DNA from 4 places in the Enterococcus sp. AMC1252 genome. Region 2 is predicted to be linked to each of the others. Evidence: predicted binding sites of a transcription regulator. Region 2 holds the regulator's gene; each other region holds the start of a gene.

Region 1 (4,954 bases), 450 kb from region 2:
TCAGCAGAAGCAGATAAGAAGCTAAATCGTTTAGAACAAGATGTTTCTCTTTTAAGAGATGACGCTTATGTGGCTAAGTTGGCGCGTAGTCGTTACTATTTCTCTAAAGAAGGCGAACAAATCTATACCATTCCAGAGTTAGGCGGAACGACTAGCTCCGGTAATGAGCAGAAATCATCAGAAGGAAGTCAATCACAGTCTGATTCAACTGAGAAATCATCAGGCGAATGACTGCAGATATAATAGGGTAAATAATAGGAGGAACATTTTTTTTATGTCAATTGAAGTAGGAGCGAAGTTGCCAGGAAAAGTGTCTGGTATCACTAATTTTGGTGCCTTTATCGATTTAGGTGAAGGAAAAACAGGGTTGGTTCACATTAGTGAAGTATCAAATGGATTTGTTAAAGACATCCATGATGTATTGACTGTAGGAGATGAAGTAACAGTCAAAGTCACATCAGTCGGTGATGATGGTAAAGTCGGTTTGTCGATCCGTAAAGCACAAGAACAAGCGGCAGAACCGAAACGTGAATATCAACGTCGTGATAACAATGAGCATCAAGGGAATAGAGATCGCGGAGCTCGTCCAGCACCTAAAAAACAATTTACAAGAGCACAACCGATGAATTCAAAACAAGATTTTGATTCATTGATGAGTTCATTTTTAAAAGATAGTGATGATCGTTTAACTTCGTTAAAACGTAATACTGAAGGTAAACGTGGTGGACGCGGCGGACGTCGTAACTAACCAACGAATAAATAATTGAAGCTGAGCGAAAGCTCGGCTTTTATGTTTGGTGCCATTTTTTATGAGAATCTTTAAACTAAGGTACAAAGAGGTGAGTAGATGTTTCAAACATTTTACGATCATTGTAAAAGAAATGACTATTGGCTGCCAAACCAAAAAGTTTTATTGGCCATTTCCGGTGGCGTCGATTCAATGGTATTGTTGGAGTTGATGCAGACTGCGGCTAAAAGAGATAATTTAAAATTAATAGTAGCCCATATCGATCATCGATTACGTGCAGAATCAGTAACTGAAGCAAGTTATTTGAAAAGTTATTGTGAAGAATTAGGAATACCTTATTACAGTAAAGTGTGGTCAGAAGCAGATAAATTCCAGAATACCGAAGCGCGTGCCCGCAAATTCCGTTATGATTTTTTTTCTGAAATAATGGAGCAAGATGACGTCCCTATTCTTTTGACGGCACACCACAGTGACGATCAGGCTGAAACGATTTTGATGAAACTTACAAGAGGAAGTGCCTTTTCTAATTTAGTAGGAATTAGAGACAAACAGTCATTTGGAACAGGGAGATTGATTCGTCCGTTCTTAATTTTTTCCAAAGAAGAATTGGAAAAGTTTGCTGAACAATTAGAAATTGTGTATTTTGATGATTATACTAATCAGAGTGATGCTTATATGCGAAATCGTGTGAGGCATCAAGTTATTCCACTTTTAAAAAAAGAAAACCCAAAGTTTTTGGAACATATGGCGGGTTTTAGCGAGCAGATCACCTTAGCTGATGAACTTATTCAGTCAGTTCTAGAGCCGAAATATAATCGATGGGTGGAAAAAACAACAGAAGGCTGGAGAATTCAATTATCTGAGTTGAAACAAGAAGAAAGAAGCGTACAAACCTTTTTCTTGATGAACCTATTTCAGCGAACAATAATACCAGAAGGCGTAGCAATCAGTCAGTTGCAGATTAAACAATTACTAAATATGATTGATCAATCAACTCCTCAGCTATCCATGGATATTGCGCAAGGTTGGCAAGTTGTTAAAGAATATAATCAGTTTCATTTGAAAAAAAGACAATCATCTTATGAGGCAAAAACCTTTTATTTAGATGTAAATGACCATGTTTTTCTTTCTGATAATGAATGGTTGGGTCTAGAAAAAGTACAAGAGAATCTTGAACTGCCAGAAACAGTAAGAGATTGGTCAGAGTTTTCTTTGCTTGTAAGTGGACAGATGACGTTGCCATTAACGATTCGTCATCGTCAAAATGGAGATAGAATTTTGCTTACCCCCAGCTTGAACAAGAGGTTAAATCGTTTTTTTATTGATGGGAAAATACCTAATTCAATTAGGGAACAAGCGTGGGTTGTTCTTTCTGCGGAAGACGAGATTATTTGGGTTCCAAGAATTGTAAATTCATATTTGAGTATTCCTAAAGAAACTGATAAAATACTCTACAGGCTCCTTTATAAAATAAAAGAGTAAAGAGCAAAAATTACTTTTATTCAAAGAAGCAAAATAACATAAAATAATAACTAAAAACCTCAAAGGAGAAGGAGAGCCGTTGCTCTTGCGAATTTATTCGCATAGAAGCAAGGGACATCGGACCTTAAAGGAAAAAGGAGAGCAATATGTTAGAGAACGATATTAAACAAGTTTTGATCACGAAAGAACAAATTCTTGAAAAATCAGTTGAACTTGGAAAACAACTAACAGAAGATTATAAGGATAAAAATCCTTTAGTGATCGGCATTTTGAAAGGTGCAGTACCGTTCATGGCGGATATCACACGTTGCATTGATACTCATTTAGAAATGGATTTTATGGCTGTGTCTAGTTATGGAAATGCAACAGTATCATCGGGTGAAGTGAAGATCATTAAAGATTTGGATACAAATGTTGAAGGACGTGATATCTTGATCGTAGAAGATATCATCGATAGCGGGCGCACGTTGGCTTATCTCGTTGATCTTTTTAAATACAGAAAAGCAGCTTCTGTGAAAATTGTCACGTTGTTAGATAAACCAGAAGGTCGTGTAGTTGATATTGTTGCAGACTATGTTGGTTTCGATGTACCAAATGAATTCGTTGTAGGATACGGTTTAGACTACGCAGAAGCTTACCGAAATCTTCCTTATGTAGGTGTATTGAAGCCTGAAATCTACGAATCAAATTAATATCTCTCTTGGATTTAGTTATGTTACAATGGAATGGTCAGAATTGATAAAAAATAAACCGTAAAATTAAATTACGCGCAGTAATCAAAGGAGGACAGGCATGAATAAAAAGAATAACGGCATGAAAAATGGCCTTTATTATGTATTACTGATTTTGGCGATGGTCATGGTTGTTTATTTCATCTTTGGAAATAACAATCCCCAGTCACCAGATATCGAATACTCAACCTTCAGCACTCAGTTAGAAGAAGGTAAAGTGAAAGAACTGACAATCCAACCAACTAATGGTGTGTATAAAATCACAGGTCAGTATAAAGAAAAACAAGAAATCAAAAACACTGGTGGTCTTTCTTTATGGGGGTCAACAGAAGTTTCTACAAAAGCATTTACCACGATTGTCTTGCCTAGTGATATTACATTATCAGGTATCCAAGATATGGCCAAAGACAATAATGTCAAACTTACAGTGAAAGAACAATCATCAAGCGGTGCTTGGCTTTCTATCTTATTTAGTTTCTTACCGATCGTATTGTTCATCTTCTTATTCTATATGATGATGGGACAACAAGGCGGCGGTGGCGGCGGTGGCGGTCGTGTTATGAACTTTGGCAAATCAAAAGCCAAAGAAGCAGACAAAAAAGCAAACCGTGTACGCTTCTCTGATGTAGCAGGAGCCGAAGAAGAAAAACAAGAACTAGTAGAAGTGGTTGAGTTCTTAAAAGATCCTCGCCGATTTGTTGAGTTAGGTGCTCGTATTCCAGCTGGTGTTCTGTTAGAGGGACCTCCAGGGACTGGTAAAACATTACTTGCTAAAGCCGTTGCCGGTGAAGCAGGCGTGCCGTTCTACTCTATCTCAGGTTCAGACTTTGTTGAGATGTTTGTCGGTGTCGGTGCAAGCCGTGTCCGTGATCTATTTGAAACAGCGAAGAAAAATGCACCAGCAATCATCTTCATCGATGAGATCGATGCAGTTGGTCGTCAACGTGGTGCTGGTATGGGTGGCGGACACGATGAACGTGAACAAACCTTAAACCAATTGCTTGTTGAAATGGATGGGTTTGATGGGAACGAAGGCGTTATCGTCGTGGCTGCAACAAACCGTTCAGATGTGTTAGATCCAGCGTTATTACGTCCAGGCCGTTTTGACCGTCAAATTTTAGTTGGTCGTCCTGATGTAAAAGGTCGTGAAGCGATCCTTAAAGTTCATGCTCGTAACAAACCGTTGGCTGACGATGTTGATTTAAAAGTCGTAGCACAACAAACACCAGGTTTTGCTGGTGCTGATTTAGAAAACGTATTGAACGAAGCGGCGCTAGTTGCTGCTCGTCGTAATAAAAAGAAAATCGATGCATCCGATGTGGATGAAGCAGAAGATCGCGTAATTGCAGGACCTGCGAAAAAAGATCGTGTCATCAACAAAAAAGAACGCGAAATGGTTGCTTACCATGAAGCTGGACATACAATTGTTGGGTTAGTATTAAGCCGTGCTCGTATCGTTCATAAAGTAACGATTATCCCTCGTGGACGTGCTGGTGGTTACATGATCGCTTTACCAAAAGAAGATCAATTCTTAATGACTAAAGAAGACATGTTTGAACAAATCGTCGGATTACTTGGTGGACGTACAGCGGAAGAAATTATTTTCGATGTTCAATCAACAGGTGCATCTAATGACTTTGAACAAGCAACGGGCATTGCTCGTAGCATGGTAACAGAATATGGAATGAGCGACAAATTAGGTCCTGTTCAATACGAAGGAAACCACCAAGTCTTCGTTGGACGTGACTATGGTCAAACAAAAGCTTATTCAGAACAAGTTGCTTTTGAAATCGATCAAGAAGTACGTCGTATCTTGATGGAAGCGCACGATAAGGCACGTGAAATCATCGAGTCACACCGTGCACAACACAAACTGATTGCTGAAAAACTATTAGAGTACGAAACATTGGATGCTCGCAGTATCAAGTCATTGTTCGAAGAAGGCGTTATGCCTCAAGACGTTATTGATAGCCAATTCCCTAGTGAAAAAGCA
Region 2 (4,954 bases):
TCGGAAGACAACTGTTTCATCCACACGATTCAAGAACTCTGGACGAAATGCCTTTTTCAATTCTTCCATAATACGTTTTTGCATCGCACCGTAATCTTTAGTTAAATCTTGTACGTTGAAACCAACATTTTTCTCATCACGAATTGCTGTTGCACCAATATTTGATGTCATGATCAAAATTGTATTTCTAAAATCAACTCTACGTCCTTTAGAATCAGTTAGATGACCATCATCTAATACTTGTAATAGAATATTGAAGACATCTGGATGAGCCTTTTCTACTTCATCCAATAAAATAACAGAATAAGGTTTTTGGCGAATTTTTTCAGTTAACTGACCGCCTTCTTCATATCCAACATAACCTGGAGGAGAACCAATCAAACGGCTAGTGCTGTATTTCTCCATAAATTCGGACATGTCTACACGAACCAGAGCATCTTCACTACCAAACATTGTTTCAGCTAAAGCTTTAGCCAATTCCGTTTTACCTACACCTGTTGGTCCCAAGAACATAAACGAACCAATTGGTCTATTTGGATCTTTTAACCCGCTACGAGCTCTGCGAATCGCACGTGATACCGCTTGGACAGCTTCATCTTGACCAACTACTCGATGATGTAGAATACTTTCTAATTCTAGTAAACGTTCACTTTCTTTTTTCTCTAACTGTTGTAACGGCACACCTGTCCATTGCGAAACAACATTAGCAACATCCTGCTCTGTCACACGATTAGCATAACCGGATGCTTCTTTTTGTTCTAGTAGTAGAATATTTTCCAATTTACGAGCTAGTTTTTTCTCTTTTTGGCGTAGTCTCGCTGCACTTTCAAAAGATTGCGACTGAATCGCTTCTTCTTTCTCTTGCACTAAACGAGCAATTTCTAAACGTAAGTTATTGATTTCCGACGGTTCATCTGCCAAGTCTAAACGAACTTTAGCTGAGGATTCATCCATCAAATCGATTGCTTTATCTGGTAACTGACGAGAATTAATGTAACGAACAGATAACTGAACCGCCGCATGCAGCGCATCATCCGTGATTTCTACACCATGATGCTCCTCATACCGTGAACGCAAACCTTTTAAAATTTCTTCCGCTTCTTCTGGTGTCGGTTCATCAACTTGTACGCGAGCAAAACGACGTTCCAAAGCAGAATCTTTTTCGATATATTTTTGGTATTCATCCAGTGTAGTTGCTCCGATTGTTTGCAGCTCTCCTCTTGCAAGTGCTGGTTTTAAAATATTTGATGCATCAATTGCACCTTCTGCACCACCAGCGCCGATCAAAGTATGCAGCTCATCAATAAACAAAATCACTTCGCCATCTTGATAAATTTCATCGATGACTTTTTTCAGACGATCTTCAAATTCACCACGATACTTGGTACCGGCAACTAAAGCACCCATATCTAGCATCATTAAACGTTTTTCCAACATATCTTCTGGAACTTCACCGTTCACGATTTTTTGTGCCAAACCTTCAGCAATTGCTGTTTTACCAACACCAGGTTCCCCAACTAGAACAGGATTATTCTTTGTACGACGACTTAGGATTTGAATCAATCGCCTAACCTCTTGTGAACGTCCAACTACAGGGTCCAGATCATTTTCCCGCGCTAATTTCGTTAAATCACGAGCTAATGAATCCAACGTCGGTGTTCCTTTCGGAGCTGCTTTTTGGGCTTGACTATTCCGGCGTCTCCCTACATTTCCACTCATTTGTGGATCAGTAATACCTATTTTTTTCATTAATAACTGACGCATCTTGGATAAACTTAAACCTAGATTTAATAAAATACGTGAAGCTAATATATCTTCATCTCTCAATAAACCTAGTAAAATGTGTTCAGTTCCTATATTTGGTGCTCCTAAACGCTTTGCTTCATCGCCTGCGTAAGCAAAAATTTGTTTTGCACGAGGAGAATAAGGTAAATAAGCTCCCTTAGGATACCCTTTAACTGTTCCATATCCAGTTAAGTGTTCAATTTCTTCACGGATATCATTTTTATCTGCATTCAACTGGCGTAATGATTTTCCAGCAATTCCATTTGGCTCTAAAACTAATGCCAACAGTAAATGTTCTGAGCCCACAGATTGATGCCTAAAATATTTTGCTTCTTCTTGCGCAATAGCCAACACTGCCTTGGCACTTTCTGTAAATAATTCGTCCATAGTATCATTCCTCCTCGTAACTCAAACGTTCTAAAAATGAATGCATCAATTGAGCACGTAAATAATCTTCATTTGATCCTGCTTTACCTAAAACTTGTTTCCCAAGTACAGATAACATCAGATTTCCTTCTCTTTTGGTAATCACTTCTTCTTCGTACAACTTTTGTACAAAAATCAGTGCATCTTTTTCTGAAAGTCCATTACCCGTAAACTGAGCTATTTGTTTTAATAATTGATCACTGTCAGAAATTTGGACTTTCGCGATTCTAATATAACCGCCGCCGCCACGTTTACTCTCAACAGAATAGCCTCGTTGAATCGTAAAACGTGTGTTAATCACATAATTAATCTGGGAGGGAACACAATTGAATAAATGAGCCATTTCAGCTCTACGAATCTCAATTTTACTGCTTTCTTCAAGAATCTTTTTTAAATATGCTTCTATTAAATCCGAAGTATTTTGATTACTCATCACACTCATCCTTTTCCCTTGACTAATACTGACCTTAATTATACATAACTTCAATCGTTTAATAAAGGAGAATGCCTAATTTGATAAGAAAAAATTAATAGCGCATAACATTTAATTATTAAATTAAGCAAAAAAAAGAACAGAGAAACTACTCTGTTCTTTAAATCGGGAAGACAGGATTCGAACCTGCGACCCCTTGGTCCCAAACCAAGTGCTCTACCAAGCTGAGCTACTTCCCGTAGCTATAATAATAAAAAAAGACTAAACGTTTAAAAGGAACTAATACTCACTACCTTCTAAATCGCAGTCAACCATTTCAACTATGCACCCAAAGGGAGTCGAACCCCTAACCTCTTGATTCGTAGTCAAGCACTCTATCCAGTTGAGCTATGGGTGCTACATTTCTATGCCGAGGACCGGAATCGAACCGGTACGGTGATCACTCACCGCAGGATTTTAAGTCCTGTGCGTCTGCCAGTTCCGCCACCCCGGCGAAAGAACAAGCTAAGCGGAAAACGGGGTTCGAACCCGCGACCCCCACCTTGGCAAGGTGGTGCTCTACCACTGAGCTATTTCCGCAGTCTGGATGCCGGCTAAAGGATTTGAACCCTCGACCCTCTGATTACAAATCAGATGCTCTACCAACTGAGCTAAGCCGGCGTTATCATCGCCTAGTTTTGAAAACGAGACTAAAAATGCGGGTGAAGGGACTTGAACCCCCACGCCGTAAGGCGCTAGATCCTAAATCTAGTGCGTCTGCCAATTCCGCCACACCCGCAAAATATTCCTATGAGCCGTGCAGGGCTCGAACCTGCGACCCTCTGATTAAAAGTCAGATGCTCTACCAACTGAGCTAACGGCTCAAAAAATGGAGGTTGACGGGATCGAACCGCCGACCCCCTGCTTGTAAGGCAGGTGCTCTCCCAGCTGAGCTAAACCTCCAAGACAACACTTTAGCGTGGCGACGTCCTACTCTCACAAAGGGAAACCCTTCACTACAATCGGCGCTAAGAAGCTTAACTTCTGTGTTCGGCATGGGAACAGGTGTATCCTTCTCGCTATCGCCACCACACTGGGTGTTGTTGCTATTCAATTGAGTGATTATTCACTCAAAACTGGATTGAAGTAAGGTAATCAAACAGTCCGAAAAACTTTTTTATTTCGTTTCTTTGGTTAAGTCCTCGACCGATTAGTATTGGTCCGCTCCGTACATCACTGCACTTCCACTTCCAACCTATCTACCTCATCATCTCTGAGGGGTCTTACTTTCTTAAAGAAATGGGAAATCTCATCTTGAGGTGGGCTTCACACTTAGATGCTTTCAGCGTTTATCCCTTCCCTACATAGCTACCCAGCAATGCCCTTGGCAGAACAACTGGTACACCAGCGGTAAGTCCATCCCGGTCCTCTCGTACTAAGGACAGCTCCTCTCAAATTTCCAACGCCCGCGACGGATAGGGACCGAACTGTCTCACGACGTTCTGAACCCAGCTCGCGTGCCGCTTTAATGGGCGAACAGCCCAACCCTTGGGACCGACTACAGCCCCAGGATGCGACGAGCCGACATCGAGGTGCCAAACCTCCCCGTCGATGTGGACTCTTGGGGGAGATAAGCCTGTTATCCCCAGGGTAGCTTTTATCCGTTGAGCGATGGCCCTTCCATGCGGAACCACCGGATCACTAAGCCCGACTTTCGTCCCTGCTCGACTTGTAAGTCTCGCAGTCAAGCTCCCTTCTGCCTTTACACTCTGCGAATGATTTCCAACCATTCTGAGGGAACCTTTGGGCGCCTCCGTTACTCTTTAGGAGGCGACCGCCCCAGTCAAACTGCCCACCTGACACTGTCTCCCACCACGATAAGTGGTGCGGGTTAGAGGGTTCATAACACAAGGGTAGTATCCCACCAGCGCCTCCACCGAAACTAGCGTTCCGGGTTCATCGGCTCCTACCTATCCTGTACATGTGGTACAAACACTCAATATCAAGCTACAGTAAAGCTCCATGGGGTCTTTCCGTCCTGTCGCGGGTAACCTGCATCTTCACAGGTACTAAAATTTCACCGAGTCTCTCGTTGAGACAGTGCCCAAATCGTTACGCCTTTCGTGCGGGTCGGAACTTACCCGACAAGGAATTTCGCTACCTTAGGACCGTTATAGTTACGGCCGCCGTTTACTGGGGCTTCAATTCTGAGCTTCGCCGAAGCTAACCCATCCTCTTAACCTTCCAGCACCGGGCAGGCGTCAGCCCCTATACTTCATCTTTCGATTTTGCAGAGACCTGTGTTTTTGATAAACAGTCGCTTGGGCCTAT
Region 3 (4,954 bases), 1.1 Mb from region 2:
ACCAATGTTAGCAGCTAACTCAATATGTTTACCATCAGCAGTAACTGTTTCAGCATGTTTTAGTTTTTCCCATTCAACTTTAAGGTCAGCATATGCTTTTCCTTTTGCTTCAAAATCAGATTTTTCAGCATCAGTTGGGTGGATGATGACATCGCCATCGATCCCATTAACAGCTAAGATGTCGCCTTCTTTCACTTTAGCAGTGATTTCTTTTGTTCCTACAATTGCAGGAATTTCAAGAGAACGAGCCATGATAGCTGAATGTGATGTGCGTCCGCCAATATCCGTTACGAATGCTTTCACATACGTACGATCTAATTGAGCAGTATCACTTGGTGTTAAGTCATGGGCAACCACGACTACTTCTTCGTTGATCATTGAAGGATTTGGAAGAGTAACACCTAATAAGTGGGCTAAAATACGTTTTGCAACGTCACGAATATCTGCTGCACGTTCTTGCATGTAAGCATTATCATCCATTGCTTCGAACATACCGATATACATATCAGTCACTTCTTTTAACGCAGATTCAGCATTTACTTTGTTATCTTGAATGTTTTGTTTGATTTGACCGATCATTTCCGGATCAGATAAAACCATTAAATGAGCATCAAATACTTGAGCTTCTTCTTCACCAAGGCTTTGCGCTGCTTTTTCTCTGATTGCTTGCAACTCAGTCGTAGATTTTGCTAAAGCATCATCTAAACGGCTTTCTTCAGCAGATGTATCATCTACAGATTTTTTATCGAAAGACAAATCAGGTTGAACTAACAGGTAAGCTTTAGCAATAGCAACACCATCACTTGCGGCAATTCCTTTTAGCATTTCAGACATTATTCTGACAATCCTTCTTTTTTCATAGTGTCTACGATTGCTGCTAATGCATCAGCTTCGTCAACACCGTCAACTGAGATAGTTACGTCTGAACCTTGGCCAACGCCTAGAGACATAACGCCCATGATTGATTTAAGGTTAACAGATTTACCTTTGTATTCTAAGTTAATATCTGAGTTGAATTTACTTGCAGTTTGCACTAATAATGTAGCTGGACGAGCGTGAATCCCTGTTTCTGCTACGATGTGAAAATCTTTCTTTTCCATATGAATCGGTCTCCTTCGTAAGTAAAATAATTTTTTATGTTAGGGTTTTCCTTTCCAGATACGTTTCAAGTGAAACTAGAATCTAGATAATACCCTTTCAATTTTTAAGATTACCATTTTTTGTGAGTAGTTACAACACTTTTCATCTATTTTTTATAGATTGAAAAGATCATTTAATTTTCTTCTTTCATATAACGATATATAATTCGTCCATTTAATCCAGCTTCCCCGACAATTGACATTCGATCTGGCAAATTCTTCCAAACATCTCTAAAGGTCGGAAAATCTTTCGGTTCTATGATTAGTTCAGAAATACCTCCTTCTTTCAAGGCATTGATTTGTTCTTCAAATGGATTTTCATGCATCGATTAATCACAGCTTTCCCTTTTATTTTTGGACTGAAGATATTGTATGACAAAAATAGATATTTGTCTAAACTATTCCTATAACTTATATAAATAAAACTTAATAAGTTTATAAAAACAGAATAAAGTCTACTAACTAAATAAATCAGGTATGATATTACTATGATTTTAACCCTTATTTACTAAATCAATTCAAAGTTCAATTGCTTGATTCTTGCTAAAAAAATGCTATAATATCTTCAAAGGTCAAAAATGGTCAGCGAACTATTTGACTTTATAACAATGACTTTGATACATGATTAGTCTTATTATGAAAGGACGTGTTTTATCCTATGATCTGTCAAAATTGTCAACAAAATCCAGCAACGATTCATTTATATGCAAATGTTAATGGTCAAAGAAAACAATTGGACTATTGCCAAAGTTGCTATCAAAAATTAAAAGCACAAGCAAATGATACTCAACCAACAATGTCCCAACAAGATCCATTCGGCTTTGGAAGTTTAGATGATTTATATCGCTCATTATCTCGTCAAATGCAAGAACAACAAGGGAATCCTAATGGTCAAACACCCCCTACTCAATTTGGTGATGGGAATGGTTTTAATGGCGGTCAACCGCCACGAGGAGCCGCAGGTCAAGCTAATGGCTTACTAGGTGAATATGGCATCAATATTACGCAAGCCGCTAGAAATGGTGATGTTGATCCTGTTGTCGGTCGTGACGATGAAATCAAACGTGTGATTGAAATTTTAAATCGTCGTACTAAAAATAACCCAGTCTTAATTGGTGAACCTGGTGTTGGTAAAACAGCGGTTGTCGAAGGTTTAGCCCAAAAAATCGTAGATGGTGATGTACCACAAAAATTATTGGATAAAGAAGTCATTCGTTTAGATGTGGTTTCATTAGTTCAAGGTACAGGCATTCGGGGGCAGTTTGAAGAACGGATGCAAAAACTGATTGAAGAAATCAAACAAGCAGAAAACATCATCTTATTCATCGATGAAGTCCACGAAATCGTTGGGGCAGGCGCGGCTGGTGATGGCAACATGGATGCAGGTAATATTTTGAAACCAGCGCTTGCTCGTGGTGAGCTGCAAATGGTTGGGGCAACAACTTTAAATGAATACCGCATCATTGAGAAAGATGCCGCCTTAGAACGCCGGATGCAACCTGTACGTGTAGATGAACCCACTGTGGATGAAACAATTGCCATACTTAAAGGCCTTCAAAAACGCTATGAAGACTATCATCATGTAAAATATACAGATGAAGCAATCAAAGCGGCTGCAACTTTATCAAATCGTTACATTCAAGACCGTTTCTTACCTGATAAAGCAATCGATTTATTAGATGAATCTGGCTCTAAAATGAATTTGACGATACAGATCGTTGATCCTAAAACAATCGAAAAGAAATTAGCAGATGCTGAACAACAAAAACAACAAGCTTCAGCAGAAGAAGATTTTGAAAAAGCGGCTTACTACCGTGACCAAATCAACAAATTACAAACAATGAAAGACAAACAGATCAGTGATGAAGAAACGCCTGTGATCGATGAAAAAAATATTGAAGCAATTGTCGAACAAAAAACAGGTATCCCTGTTGGGGATTTAAAAGAAAAAGAACAAACACAGTTGAAAAACTTAGCTGTCGATTTAAAAACTCATGTTGTTGGACAAGACGATGCCGTTGATAAAGTATCAAAAGCAATCCGTCGTAACCGCGTAGGTTTGGGCAAACAAAATCGCCCAATCGGCTCCTTCTTATTTGTTGGACCAACAGGTGTTGGTAAGACAGAATTGGCGAAACAATTAGCTTATGAATTGTTTGGTTCAGAAGAGTCTATGATTCGTTTTGACATGAGTGAATATATGGAAAAACATAGTGTCTCTAAATTGATAGGTTCACCTCCAGGCTATGTCGGCTATGATGAAGCAGGACAACTTACTGAAAAAGTCCGCCGTAATCCATATAGTTTGATTTTATTAGATGAAATTGAAAAAGCACATCCAGATGTGTTGCATATGTTTCTACAAATTTTAGATGATGGACGTCTAACTGATGCCCAAGGCAGAACAGTTAGTTTCAAAGATACAATCATTATCATGACAAGTAATGCTGGAACCGGTAATGTAGAAGCAAATGTTGGTTTTGGTGCAGCTCGTGATGGTTTAACTAAATCTGTTTTAGGACAATTAAATAATTTCTTCACTCCTGAATTCTTGAACCGTTTTGATGGAATCATTGAATTTAAAGCTTTGAGTAAAGAAAACTTGATGAACATCGTTAGCTTGATGCTAGATGAAGTAAACGGCTTACTAGATCATCAAAAAATCCATATTGAAGTATCAACTGATGTCAAAGAAAAGTTAGTTGATTTGGGCTATGATCCTTCAATGGGTGCCCGTCCATTACGTCGGACCATTCAAGAACAAATAGAAGATGGGATTGCTGAATTTTTCTTGGATCATCCAGAAGAACATCAATTGATTGCCAAACTAGATGATGATGGAAAAATCATTGTTGCTGGACAGGAAGTAACGGATTCTAACGAAATCACAACTGAGGAAACCGAAGAAGAATAAAAAAGTGAAGTCAATCAGGCAAACTGATTGACTTTTTTTTGTTTTTTAAGACAAATTTCTTTTTATTTAAGCTAAAAAAATTTATAATTAAAGTGTGTAGATTCCATATCAAATTTTAGAGAAGACTATTCCAGCTTTTTTCAATTCTGCGAGTACTCTGTTTTTTATTATTAATGTAAAAAAATAAAGATTTAAAACGAGGTGAAGAAAATGAAATTAGTCAATGTAACCAACAGTTACAAACAGTTAGTCAATAAACAACTAGAAAATACCGATGCATACTTTGTCAAAGTTTATTCAGCGGGTAATACGACCGTCGTTTATACAGAAGCTGCTCAACATGTTGAAATATTGATCGTTAATAAAAAACGCGCTGTTCGAAAAACTGAAATCAACGAAATTCTAACCTATGTCTTAAAACGCATTCCAAAAGAAAAATATGACCGCAATCAAATTTCAATCATTGAATTAAAAGATGTTATAGAAATTTCGATTCCTATGATTTCTAGTTTGGTGGAAAGTTAAATAAGTATAAAAAACATACTAAGTTTACCCTCTAATCTTAGTATGTTTTTTTTATAGAACTAATTTACAATATATTTTTTATAATGCTCATACAATAAATCAATAGAACCACTCATCAAAATGTCTTTAGCTTGTTCTACTTGCTCTTCAGTCCAATCAAACCACCTTGCTTCTAAAAGCATTCGAATTTGTTCATCTGAAAATCGTTGTTTGATCACTCTAGCTGGATTTCCCCCAACAATCGTATAAGGTGGAACATCTTTTACAACCATCGAACCTGCTGCAATTACAGCACCTTCACCAATTGTAACGCCAGGCATGATCATCGCATTCATTCCAACCCAAGCATCACTTTTAATAACTGTATCACCTTTTG
Region 4 (4,954 bases), 200 kb from region 2:
TTTTAATCGTACTCAAACTCTAAATTTTTTTATTTTAACGTCCGCACAATATAGACTTCATCACAAAATCCTTTTAAGCCATTATAAATCCGTTGTGCTCGTGTGTTCTTCTCACATAAAGCAAAAACAGTTGGGCCACTGCCGCTCATAAGCGCTGCATCTGCTCCGTATTTCATCATCCGATCTTTGATTTGTTGGATCACTGGATGACGCTGGATGGTCACACCTTCTAACGCATTGCCGATTTTTTCAGTCATTAACTGATAATCATCTGTTTCAATAGCTTGCTTTAAACCGTGAATATCGGGATGCTGAATGCTATTGAAAGATAAACTGCCAAAAATCGAACTGGTAGAAACACTCATCTTAGGTTTTACTAAGACTACCCAACACTGAGGCATTGATGGTAAAAAATCGATTTTTTCTCCACGACCTGTGACAAAAGCCGTTCCACCATGAATACAATAAGGAACATCGGAACCAATCTTACTACCTAGTTCCGCAAGCTCTTCCAAAGATAAACCTAAGTTCCATAAACGATTCAATCCTCGTAACGCTGCTGCACAATCACTACTGCCACCAGCTAAACCAGCTGCGACAGGAATTCTTTTTTCTATATAAATTCTAACTCCTTGCGTAATATCAAATGTATTCTTCAGCAATTCCGCTGCTTGATACACATGATTTCTTCTATCTACAGGTAAAAAGGAGCTGTCTGTTTCAATTACTACTTCATCTTTCGGCAATAACTCAAAGGTCAGCCGATCTGCTAAATCTACACTAGCCATGATCATCTCTAATTCATGATAACCATCCTGTCGTTTATAGAGAGCATCCAACCCCAAATTGATTTTTGCGGGCGCTTTTTCTATGATTTCCATTCTTTTCACCTATCTAATCCCAATACCTGACCAACTTCACAATCTTTTAAATTCTAACATATGTTGTTGAATAAGTATAGATTATATAAAAAACAGCACAATTTTTCATATAATTTAGGAGACCCGAAATTAGTCATTTTAGGAAAGGTTTTTGGATAAAAATGAGCTCTATTTTTAATCTGACTATAAAAAAACAAGCGTTATTCAAATGTACTTTTATGAGGGAACGGTATTTTTACTTAATATACAGAAAAATAATGACATTTTTGAACAAATGAATCTAAAAATTCGCGTTATAATCTTTTTATTCTCATGACGGTGAGAATAAAATATAAACTATTTGATTAATAGGAGGAATAAGTATGAAAAAAAATGTTTTAGGTGTTACCTTAGCTGCATCGATCATTCTGAGTGGATTAGGAATTTTCACTTCTCAAGATGCATCAGCTCATGGTTATATCTCAAATCCACCTTCAAGAGCTTATTACGGAGTACTTGAAAAAAACACGATTGGGTATCAAGCAGCACAACAAAAATATGGTGCAGTTATAAATGAACCGCAAAGCTTAGAAACTGGAAAAGGTTTTTCAAAAGATTTTGGTGTCAACTTATTTCCATGGGAAACAGGTGCCTCAGGAAATGGCCCTGCTGATGGAAAAATTGTTTCTGCAAATGATGCACTGGGCAGCCAGCTTAGCGTTCAAAAAGATAATTATTGGAAGATGAATGACATAAATCCTGGTAAATTAAACATTACCTGGCATTATACGGCAACTCACGCAACAAGCCGTTGGACTTATTACATCACAAAAAATGGCTGGAATCCAAATAGCCCTATTAAACGTAGTGATCTTCAGCTGATTTCAAATGTCCCATTTACTGGAGCACAAGCAAATACTAATTTAACACATACTGTGGATATTCCAGCAGACCACAAAGGATACCATGTTATTTTAGGTGTTTGGGATGTCAGCAACACGGGGGCTGCTTTCTATCAAGCAGTTGATGTGAATATCAAAAACGGAGCTGAAACAACACCTCCGAAACCTGAAAAAGCACCTACTATTCCAACAAATGTGGCAGCAGCTGACATAACAACGACATCTACAAAATTAACATGGACAAAAGTAGACAACGCGCAAGAATATAATGTTTATAGAAACAATAATAAAATCGCTACTACCTCAGCAAATATGATTACTGACGAACAGCTAAAAGAAAATACAACCTACACTTACCAAGTTGAAGCAGTAGGTACAACTGGACTTTTATCTGAAAAATCTAGTCCAGTAACTGTACTAACTAAATCTGCTGAACAAAAAGATACTCAGAATCCAACAGCACCTACAGGTATTCACTCGATGGAAACAACGACATCATCTGTCGACTTAATGTGGACCAAATCTGATCACTTTTTAGGTGTCAAAAATTACGAAGTGTTCCGTGACGGCAAAAAAATCATAACTACTGGTGATACACATTTCAAAGATACAGGACTAAAAGCTGATACAACTTATAACTATACAGTTAAAGCGTATAGTCTAGGCGGAAATGCTTCAGAACTTAGTAAAGCATTCACTGTTAAAACAAAAAAAGAAGAAGTTATATCTGAAAATACAACTTGGGAGAAAACAAAAGTTTACAATTCAGGTGATGTTGTTTTATACAATGGGTTAAAATATCAAGCAAAATGGTGGACTCAAAATGAGAAACCTGAAGAATCAGATGCTTGGAAAGCACTATTTACTAACGCTGTAGAGTGGAATTCTAAAAAAGCTTATACTGCAGGTGAGCGTGTTACCTTTAAAGGCAAAACATACAAAGCAAAATGGTGGACCAAAGGAACCCAACCATCAACTTCCAATGTTTGGGAATTAGTTTAATAAAGCGATTCAAAATTCTATGACTAAAAAAGCTGAGCTAAAAGTGTATACACTTTTAGCTCAGCTTTTAACTATCTTAATGGTATAGATAGTTAAACAATTTCACTTCTATTTTTGATAATCTTATTCACAATGCCATATTCAAGCGCTTCTTCAGCACTCAGCCAATAATCTCTTGCTGTATCATTTTTTACTTGTTCGATATCTTTACCCGTTTCTTTAGCAATCAATTGATTGATTTTTTCTCTTGTCCGGATAATTTCTTTCGCTGTGATTTCCATGTCACTCGATTGGCCTTGTGCGCCACCTGATGGTTCATGGATCATAAAGCGAGTATTCGGTAAACAGTAACGACGCTCTTTTTCACTGGATAAGTAGATAAGTGCTCCTGCGCTGACGACCCAACCAGAACCAATAATATTCACTTTAGGTTCAATAAAATTGATCATATCAAATATTAAATAGCCAGAATCAACATGCCCTCCATTACTACTTATAAACAAATTGATTGGTTCATTATTAATTGATTCTAGTAACAGCATTGTGTACATACTTCTTTTGCCATTTGTTCGTTGATTTCACTTGAAATGATGATCGTTCTAGTACCCATCATTTTTTCAGTTACTAAATCTGGTTGATTTTGTCCTTGTTTGACCTTTTCTTATTCACCCATTATATAGCCTCTTTTTCAAGTCACGATACATCTTACGCTTACGACAGTTCTTGGGTCACTTATACATAAAATTTTATATCGATGAGCATGGATTTATTTTTCCACTATAGTTAATGATGTACTAAACGATTAATATGGAGGGAAAATATGAAAACAACAAACAGCGGTACTTTGAGTGGTATTTTAGCATACATTATCTGGGGAATCCTCCCTTTGTATTGGAAAATGGTAAAAAATGTTGATTCTAAAGAGCTTCTCGCTTATCGAATCATCTTCTCCTGTATCCTTCTCATTGGATCAATACTAATACTGGGGAAGAGCAAAGAAGTCATTCAAGAAACGAAAACCCTATTTAAAAGTAAAAGCAAGCTCGCTTATCTACTTTTGGGGGTTGGTTTGATTTCAGTTAACTGGTTACTATTCATTACAACTGTAAATTCTGGCAATACTCTAGATGCCAGTTTAGGCTACTATATCAACCCAATTCTTAGCGTGACTCTAGGCATCTATCTATTAAAAGAAAAAGCCACAAACTTTACTTTGATTGCGGCTGGATTTGGTACGATAGGCGTTATCATATTGTCAATTTACGCAGGCAGCGTCCCACTAAATGCATTATTGATTGCTGGAACTTTTAGTTTTTACGGACTAACAAAGAAAAAAACAACGATTTCCTCACTAACTAGTTTATTTTGGGAGACACTGTTACTTAGTCCATTCGCTTTATATTATTTGTATTTTTACTCAGAAAAAAGTTATTTTATTTACCCTTTTTCCGAACAACTTTTATTGATAATGTCTGGATTATTGACTGTAATTCCGCTATTTCTTTTCTCGATTGCAAATAAAAATAGTCACTTTATCACATTAGGATTTATTCAGTATATCGGACCTTCAATCATGTTATTTCTAGCAGTCTTTATTTTTGGAGAGCAATTTTTACCTATTCAGCTTTTAGGATTTGCCTTTATCTGGATCGGTATCGGAATTTATTTATGGTCTTCTATGAATCGATGGCGCAAAAACGCTCTTCAAAATAAAACAATCTAAAGAGAGCTTCTATCACACAAGTGTTAGGTTATTCAAGAAATTCTTGAAATCTAAAATTTTTGCCCAAATGCTTATCTGTTGTTGTATATTCCCTAAATTTATAAATAAGAGGATGCCACTTTCCCACATCTATATGGGTTTCGTCTGATAAAATGGCTTCTGGCACATAAATTGCTTTTACTTTTGTTTCAATGATGGCATAATTTTTTCGCACATACCCTCAGTAACATAAGTTTCTATTTGAATGAAACATTCTGCAATGTTTAAAGTCGGCTCACTGCCAATCGTTAAGATGAACTGATCGGCGTTATATCATCATGACTAGTCTCTTTGTTTTTGGTCGTCATTAAAACTACAGGAAAACCATAATAAAACGAATTTTTGTCGAGCTGTTTATACATACTTGTCACCTCTTCTTGTAAGATGTAAATAGTATATAATAGGAATGGATCGATCTATATCGAAAT

The links. Region 2 encodes CtsR, which represses protease genes until heat stress. Its sites were predicted from a motif close to TTGGTCAAAAAAGGTCAAANA; they were not measured.
Region 1: ftsH (ATP-dependent zinc metalloprotease FtsH) is a predicted target of CtsR. The motif match lies at 2,956-2,976, and genes of this name have one in related genera.
Region 3: AC4BB5_RS04900 (ATP-dependent Clp protease ATP-binding subunit) is a predicted target of CtsR. The motif match lies at 1,708-1,728, and genes of this name have one in related genera.
Region 4: AC4BB5_RS00570 (ATP-dependent Clp protease proteolytic subunit) is a predicted target of CtsR. The motif match lies at 3,402-3,422, and genes of this name have one in related genera.

What each region holds. Positions count from the first base shown of each region.
Region 1 is NZ_CM177097.1:3,306,296-3,311,249, reverse strand. Features, by position in the region: gene AC4BB5_RS15720 (FtsB family cell division protein) at 1-231, shown strand, start outside; gene AC4BB5_RS15715 (S1 domain-containing RNA-binding protein) at 275-748, shown strand; gene tilS (tRNA lysidine(34) synthetase TilS) at 848-2,230, shown strand; gene hpt (hypoxanthine phosphoribosyltransferase) at 2,377-2,922, shown strand; gene ftsH (ATP-dependent zinc metalloprotease FtsH) at 3,023-4,954, shown strand, end outside.
Region 2 is NZ_CM177097.1:3,752,001-3,756,954, forward strand. Features, by position in the region: gene AC4BB5_RS17650 (ATP-dependent Clp protease ATP-binding subunit) at 1-2,172, opposite strand, end outside; gene AC4BB5_RS17655 (CtsR family transcriptional regulator) at 2,177-2,644, opposite strand; tRNA gene AC4BB5_RS17660 (tRNA-Pro) at 2,810-2,883, opposite strand; tRNA gene AC4BB5_RS17665 (tRNA-Arg) at 2,968-3,041, opposite strand; tRNA gene AC4BB5_RS17670 (tRNA-Leu) at 3,052-3,137, opposite strand; tRNA gene AC4BB5_RS17675 (tRNA-Gly) at 3,152-3,223, opposite strand; tRNA gene AC4BB5_RS17680 (tRNA-Thr) at 3,232-3,304, opposite strand; tRNA gene AC4BB5_RS17685 (tRNA-Leu) at 3,341-3,422, opposite strand; tRNA gene AC4BB5_RS17690 (tRNA-Lys) at 3,435-3,507, opposite strand; tRNA gene AC4BB5_RS17695 (tRNA-Val) at 3,514-3,586, opposite strand; rRNA gene rrf (5S ribosomal RNA) at 3,601-3,716, opposite strand; rRNA gene AC4BB5_RS17705 (23S ribosomal RNA) at 3,814-4,954, opposite strand, start outside.
Region 3 is NZ_CM177097.1:1,050,978-1,055,931, reverse strand. Features, by position in the region: gene ptsP (phosphoenolpyruvate--protein phosphotransferase) at 1-834, opposite strand, end outside; gene AC4BB5_RS04910 (phosphocarrier protein HPr) at 834-1,100, opposite strand; gene ykzS (protein YkzS) at 1,274-1,465, opposite strand; gene AC4BB5_RS04900 (ATP-dependent Clp protease ATP-binding subunit) at 1,798-4,053, shown strand; gene AC4BB5_RS04895 (DUF1827 family protein) at 4,264-4,578, shown strand; gene AC4BB5_RS04890 (CatB-related O-acetyltransferase) at 4,638-4,954, opposite strand, start outside.
Region 4 is NZ_CM177097.1:113,773-118,726, reverse strand. Features, by position in the region: gene ispE (4-(cytidine 5'-diphospho)-2-C-methyl-D-erythritol kinase) at 30-881, opposite strand; gene AC4BB5_RS00575 (lytic polysaccharide monooxygenase) at 1,244-2,764, shown strand; gene AC4BB5_RS00570 (ATP-dependent Clp protease proteolytic subunit) at 2,857-3,306, opposite strand; gene rarD (EamA family transporter RarD) at 3,585-4,487, shown strand; gene AC4BB5_RS00560 (hypothetical protein) at 4,516-4,701, opposite strand.